DNA from 3 places in the Streptomyces sp. NPDC058464 genome. Region 1 is predicted to be linked to each of the others. Evidence: riboswitches for the same ligand, from Rfam matches in the RefSeq annotation. Region 1 holds a riboswitch; each other region holds the start of a gene.

Region 1 (2,193 bases):
CCAGGACGTGCCGGAAGCGGCGGCGGTAGTGCTCGGCGACGTCCGGGAAGGCGCGCAGCAGGTTGACCGTCGTCATGATCAGGTCGTCGAAGTCGAGGGCGTTCGCCTCGCGCAGCCGCGACTGGTACATGGCGTAGGCCTGGGCGAGGGTCTTCTCGAAGCCGTCGGTGGCCTGGGCGGCGAAGTCCTCCTCGTCGATCAGCTCGTTCTTCAGGTTGCTGATCTTGGCGCTGAAGGACTTGGGCGGGTAGCGCTTGGGGTCCAGGTCCAGGTCGCGGCAGACCAGGGCCATCAGGCGCTTGGAGTCGGCCGCGTCGTAGATCGAGAAGGAGGAGGTGAAGCCGAGCTTCTTGCTCTCCCTCCGGAGGATCCGGACACAGGCGCTGTGGAAGGTCATCACCCACATCGCGTTGGCGCGCGGGCCGACGAGGTGCTCGACCCGCTCCTTCATCTCGCCCGCGGCCTTGTTGGTGAAGGTGATCGCGAGGATCTGGCCCGGGTGCACCTGGCGCGCGCCGAGCAGGTGGGCGATGCGGTGGGTGAGTACCCGGGTCTTGCCGGAACCGGCGCCGGCCACGATGAGCAGCGGCGAGCCGGCGTGCACGACGGCCGCCCGCTGGTTCTCGTTCAGCCCGTCCAGGAGCGCGGCCGGGTCCAGGGCCGGGCGGGCGGCGCCGTCGCGGTAGTAGGCGTCCCGGTCCGGGGGCACGTCGAACTTCCCGCCGAACAGATCGTCCGGAATCGACTCCGGAGCGTGCTCGTCCTCGGGCGGCGGCGGAGGTTCCTCGTCATGGCCGCGGGGGGCCTGGAGGCTCGCCAGGAAGCTGTCGTCAAAGAGGCTGCTCATCGCTCTCCGAGTCTAGGGCGCCCCACCGACAACCGGCCGCCGCCCCGAAAACTCACCCGGGTGACCGAACAGATCCGCTCCGTCACGGCAGGCCGACGCACACCACGGAGTCGCGGGTACCGACGGCGAACCACCGCCCCCCTCCCGGACAAGTCACCCATACCATCCCAGACGGCCTCGTCTGAACCAGCCTCAACAACAAGGTCACGAAAATGTATCGGGCATATCGCACATCAACCTTCACAGAGGCCACACGAGTTGGTTAGCGTGCCAGGCAGGCCGTACGACCTCCACCGGCGAACATCGCCGGGCCGCACGGCCTCCGCCGAGTCCGGGGCGCCGCCGCGCATCCGGAGCCGGGGACCCACACCGATCCCGGGGTGAATCGGTCCCGACTCCCCTCCGGGGAGCGGACCGTAGGGCAACCCTTCCGAACCACCCGCCCGAACCCGACAGCTAACTCGGTAGGCGGAACATGGAAGGAGTCGCCTCCGTTGGCGTCGCACCGCAAGTCCCGGCCGTCAGGAATACGCGCGGCGGGCATACGCACCCCCGCGCTGGCCACCGCAGCCCTCACCTCCGTGGCCCTGCTCTCCCAGACGGCCGAGGCCGCACCCCCCGAGGACGGCAAGCCGAGCGTGGAGGAGGTCGAGAAGAAGGTCGACGCCCTCTACCGGCAGGCGGAGTCGGCGACCGAGAAGTACAACGCGGCCAAGGAACGCACCGGCAAGCAACGCAAGCAGGTCGACACCCTGCTCGACGACGTCGCCGAGCGCACGGACCGGCTGAACAAGGCGCGTGAGGAGCTGGGTTCGTTCGCCGCGGCCCAGTACCGGACCGGAACAAGCGTTTCCGACACGGCGACCTTCCTGCTCGCGGACAGCCCCCAGGACTACTTCGAGCAGGACCAGCTGATGAGCCGCCTGACCTCGCGTCAGAAGGACGCGGTCGACGACTACGTCACCCAGCAGTCCGCGACCATGAAGAAGCGCCAGGAGGCCGCCAAGAGCCTCGAGACGCTCACCGAGACGCAGGACGACCTCAAGACCGCCAAGACCACCGTCCAGACGAAGCTGGCCTCCGCGCGGGAGCTGCTGTCGCAGCTGACGGCCGCGGAGAAGGCCCGGCTGGCGGCGCTCGAGAAGCAGCAGGAGGAAGCGGCGGCCCGCAAGGCGGCGGAGCTGGCGAAGCAGCAGGCCGCGGCCGCCGACCAGGAGACGTCGTCGTCCTCGACGTCCTCGTCGTCCTCTACGTCGAGCGGCTCGTCCTCCGGCTCCGGCTCCTCCACCTACGCCACGAAGGCCGCCAAGGCGATCGCCTTCGCCCGCGCACAGATCGGCAAGCCG
Region 2 (2,193 bases), on a different contig from region 1:
CGTGACGACCTGTGGTGCGCGCCCATCAGCAAGGTGCTGCTGCGCCACCACACCCTGTCCGACGACGAACTGGCGGCGACCGCCCGCTCGGTGGTCGGTTCGCTGGCGACGGTCACGATGTCGGGGCCGGGGACCGTCGAACTCCAGCCCTGCGGGGTGACCAAGGCGACCGGGCTCGCGCTGGCCGCCGGCCATCTGGGGCTGAGCCCCGGACAGGCCATCGCCTTCGGGGACATGCCCAACGACATCCCGATGTTCGAGTGGGCGGCCCACGGGGTGGCGATGGCCAACGCGCACCCCGAACTCAAGGCGCTGGCCGACGAGATCACCGCGTCGAACGAGGACGACGGCATCGCCGCCGTCCTCGAAAGACTCTTCGACTGACGCGCGGTACGTCGGTCGGCTCAGTACGCGCCGTGGACGTTGTCCATCGAGCCGTACCGCGCGGCGGCGTAGTTGCAGGCGGCGGTGATGTTCGCGACCGGGTCGTAGATGTCGAACGACGTGCCGTCCACGTGGTAGGTCTTGAATGTCGGGTCGATGACCTGGAGCAGGCCCTTGGACGGGATGCCCTTGGCCGCGTTGGAGTCCCAGAGGTTGATGGCCCGCGGGTTGCCGGAGGACTCCCGCATTATGTTGCGGTAGATGCCGTTGTAGGTGCCCGGGATGCGCTTCTCCCGCATGATCGCGAGCGACTCGCGGATCCAGCCGTCGAGGTTGTTCGGGTACCCGGCGAGGGTGGTCGAGGCCGTCGTGGTGGAGGACCCGGCGGCGGAGGCGGCGGTCGCCCCGATGAGCGGGAGGGCGAGGACGGCGGCGCCGGTGCCGGCGACGACGAGCGTGCGGATGATGCGGTTACGGCGGGGAGTGCGGTGCTGGGCGGCAGCAGACATGGCGTTTTCCTCTCCGTCGCCTGCGAGGTGAGCTGTCGGGTTCGGGCCCGGGGAGTGCCCGGCCGCACCGCCCGAAGGCGATGCGATTTCACCCCTAGCCGTTCCGGAACGACGTCTGTCCGCTGACGTCGGCCGCCCGGTCCGGCGACTTACCTGGGTTCCCCGCTCCTGCCGTGCGAATGAACTCGTCGATGGGTTACGACGGGCGGCGGCAGGATTCGGCGTCCGCCCGGCGAGCGGGAACGTATGCGAGGGCACATGTCAGGAACAAGTACCTGATGCGCACAACACACCGATTGACCTTTTACTGAGGCGTATGGGGTACTTGATCCTTTGCGTTTGCCAACCCTCAACTGGCCTGCAGGGGAAGGGAAAGGAGGGTTGTGGCGGGCCTTGCGCCACCCGGGTCCGCGTGACCTACTTCACGAAAGAGCAATAGCGGCAAATCGGGCATCAGGGATTCCTGAAATCCGCCTTTTTCCTGGTTCGACGGAAAGGCGCCACGCTTCCATTCGCGCGGATTGCCCGGCCTGGGGGTGGTGGAGTGGGGGCTAATGCGGAGATTTCGATGAGTAGTCCGAATTGTCGGATCAGGTACTTCTCCGGCGTGCTCTCCGTCAACCTCGGCGGCTCCGGGTGCGTGTGCGTGCCACTGACCCGCCCGGGGTGGGAAGTTGGGTGCGCGCGTGAAGGAATGTGGCTCGAGGGATGCGGAGGTCGCCGTGCGTGGTCTCGCGAAGGAAGGGTGCACGGGTGTGCAGGAGGTGCCGCCGTTCGGGCGCCGGGTGTCCCCGGCGGGGTCGGCGGAACCGGCGGGTTACGGGTGGGGTGCGCCCGGGCAGGTGACGTCGGTCGGGGGAGCCGGGACCGTTTCCGGGCGGCGCTCGGGTGGAAGGTCTGCCGCCGGCGAGGGACACGGCATGTATCCCGGTTCGGGACAAGTGCCCGCACTTCCTGTTAAGTCAGTGGATGTCAGGTCATATCGGCTGATCAAAAACATAACGGTCGTGATCCGATAGCGCCCGGGGTGTAACCGTGGGCGCTATCGGTGATCGAAACCCGACCGGATACGCTGACTTGAGTGAGGGCAGCGACCTATCGACAAACCGCGTAATCGCCAGTAGACACCAGCAGACAGGAGACCCCTCGTGACCGTCGTCGGGCCGTTCGGGCTGAGCGTGCGGGACCAGGCTCTGGAAGCCGATGTCCAGGCCGGATTGACGGCTGTCGAGGAAGGCTTGCTAGAAGCCACCAAGAGCGAGGTCCCGTTCATCACGGAGGCCGCGCAGCACCTCGTACG
Region 3 (2,193 bases), on a different contig from region 1:
GCCGGTGCCCTGGCTCGGCGCGGCGCTGCCCTGGCCGCTCTGGCTCGGCGTGGCACCGCCCTGGGGGGCCGCGGACTGCCCGTCGCCCTGGGTGGAGGAGCGCAGGGTGCACGCGGCGAGGTCGTCCAGGCCCTGCGGGCGGTCGCCCTCGCGGCCGATGGCGTCGGCGATGCGCTGCAGCGACTCGGACCGCTTCTCCTTCAGCGGGCTCATGATCGTCTGGTCGGCGAGGCCGGGGTTCTGCTCGATCTCCGCGGCGGACTCGGTGAGTTGCTGATACGCGGCCACGATCTGCTGGTCCAGCTGGGCGAGTTCGTTGTCGACGTCGGCCCGCGCCCCGTCGGGTACCGCCGTCAGCCGGCTGCCGACGTCGGGGCAGTAGATGGTGGGCGCGGACAGCACCTGGCCGGTGGCGACCTGGGTCTGCTGGTCCCCGCCCTCGGTGGCCGAGGCATAGACGTTCACCGCGACCAGTCCCCCGCCGCCGAGCATCAGGGCGACCGCTGCGAAGGTCGCGCGTTGTGCGCCGGTCGGGCGTCTGCGCCTGTTGCGTCTCAAGGTCGTTCCCCTGCGTCTCGTGGTCGGCGGGACATGGAAATCCCCGGCCCTATACGGGCCGCGGCGCCATCGTGTTCAACAGACCCACGAATTCACGGCGACCTCACAGAAAGCGCGTGTCCCGGAACGGTCACGGAACAGGGGGACGCAACCGACGGCAACGCCCCGGTGACCCTGCGAAAGCAATGGATGCGCGCGAAATGCCGTCCCGTACGGTCGAGTTCCGAACGCTAAGACGAACATCACAAATACGTATCGGACATTACGCACTTCAACCTTCACACGAGTGACACAAGTTGGCTAAGTTGACGGGCAAGCCGCTCGGCTCCCTCCGGCGAATCCCGCCGGGCCGCGCGGCCTCCGCCGAATCCGGTGCCTTCCAGGGGCGAATCCGGAACCGGGGACCCAACCGAACCACTGGGGTGAATCGGCCGGACGTCCGTGAGGACGGCGGCCGTAGGGCATGCCTTCCGGACTTCACAGCCCGAACCCGACAGCTAACTCGGTAGGCGGAGTACGGAAGGAGCACGACCCCTCAATGGCGCCCGAGAGCCGTGACGAGGTTCGGCAGCGGATCAACAGCCTCTACGACCAGGCCGAGAACGCCACCGGGAACTACAACGCCACGCGCGCGATGAGCGGGGGTTCACGCTCACGCGGTGTCCCGCTGTTCAAGCGGCCCCGTCGCGACGACCCGGGCCTCGACAACATCGCCCGGGAGTGGTTCGACGGCGCCCGTTCGAAGCTGGGGCCGAGCGTCCCGGCCGCACTCCCCTCCGACCGGCAGCCGGCCCGGCCCGGCCCGCGGCGTCCCGTCAGCGCCATGGCCGCCGACCTGCTCGGCCAGCTGGAGGGCTCCGGCCCGGCCCGGCTGGAGCTGACCGCGGGTCCGTCCGCGCAGACCGACTTCGAGGTCGTCCGCGAGCTGCCGCCCCCGAGGCCGGAGCAGCGCGCGGTGGCCGCGCTCGAAGCTGCCCCGGCCGCCCAGCCGGTTCCGTCCGCACAGCCCGTGCCGACCGCGCAGACCCCGTGGCCCACGCCCGAGGCCCAGGCCGCAGCGCAGCAGTGGGCTGCTCCCCCCGTCGGCATACCGAGCCAGCGGACCGACAGCGGCTCCTTCCGGACCGACGCCCTCGCCGCCACCCGCGCGATCCCCGCGGTGACCGAGACGGGCGGCATCCCGATCGTGTCCGCGACCGACACGGGTACGTTCCGCATCATGACCCCGGGCGGTACCAGCGCCAGCCGTGCCACGCCCCCGGCGGACCCGACCGGCTTCCGCGTCATGACCCCGGGCGGCCCGGGCACCGGCAGCTTCCCCGGGGTGCCCCCGATGGACGCGGGCCCCGCCCCCGCCCAGACCATGGCTCCGGTGGCGGCTCCGGCTCCGGCTCCGGCTCCGGCGGACATGACCGGCTTCCGCATCATGACCCCGGGCGGCTCGGGCACCACGGCGTTCCCGGGTGTGTCTCCCCTGGACATGGACACCGCCCCCGGCCAGGCTGCGGCTCCGGCTGTGGGGGACACCGGCTCCTTCCGCATCATGACGCCGGGCGCCACGGGCTCGTTCCCGATGCCGACCTCGGCCGACGCGGGAGCCTTCCCGACCGCGGACCCCATGAGCACCGGCGTCTT

Evidence for each region. A riboswitch is a leader RNA that binds a small molecule or an ion and turns the genes downstream of it on or off. The one in region 1 is predicted to bind cyclic di-AMP.
Region 2: it holds a riboswitch for cyclic di-AMP, as region 1 does, so the genes downstream of both, ACFWPQ_RS13520 (transglycosylase SLT domain-containing protein) here and ACFWPQ_RS03405 (NlpC/P60 family protein) in region 1, are expected to answer to the same signal.
Region 3: it holds a riboswitch for cyclic di-AMP, as region 1 does, so the genes downstream of both, ACFWPQ_RS15790 (NlpC/P60 family protein) here and ACFWPQ_RS03405 (NlpC/P60 family protein) in region 1, are expected to answer to the same signal.

Annotation. Positions count from the first base shown of each region.
Region 1 covers NZ_JBHXMA010000002.1:98,083-100,275, reverse strand. Annotated here, with positions in the region: gene pcrA (DNA helicase PcrA) at 1-847, opposite strand, end outside; cyclic di-AMP (ydaO/yuaA leader) riboswitch at 1,161-1,333, shown strand; gene ACFWPQ_RS03405 (NlpC/P60 family protein) at 1,342-2,193, shown strand, end outside.
Region 2 covers NZ_JBHXMA010000008.1:110,607-112,799, reverse strand. Annotated here, with positions in the region: gene ACFWPQ_RS13525 (HAD family hydrolase) at 1-384, shown strand, start outside; gene ACFWPQ_RS13520 (transglycosylase SLT domain-containing protein) at 405-893, opposite strand; cyclic di-AMP (ydaO/yuaA leader) riboswitch at 898-1,094, opposite strand; gene ACFWPQ_RS13515 (polyprenyl synthetase family protein) at 2,042-2,193, shown strand, end outside.
Region 3 covers NZ_JBHXMA010000010.1:70,306-72,498, reverse strand. Annotated here, with positions in the region: gene ACFWPQ_RS15795 (DUF1996 domain-containing protein) at 1-492, opposite strand, end outside; cyclic di-AMP (ydaO/yuaA leader) riboswitch at 910-1,086, shown strand; gene ACFWPQ_RS15790 (NlpC/P60 family protein) at 1,097-2,193, shown strand, end outside.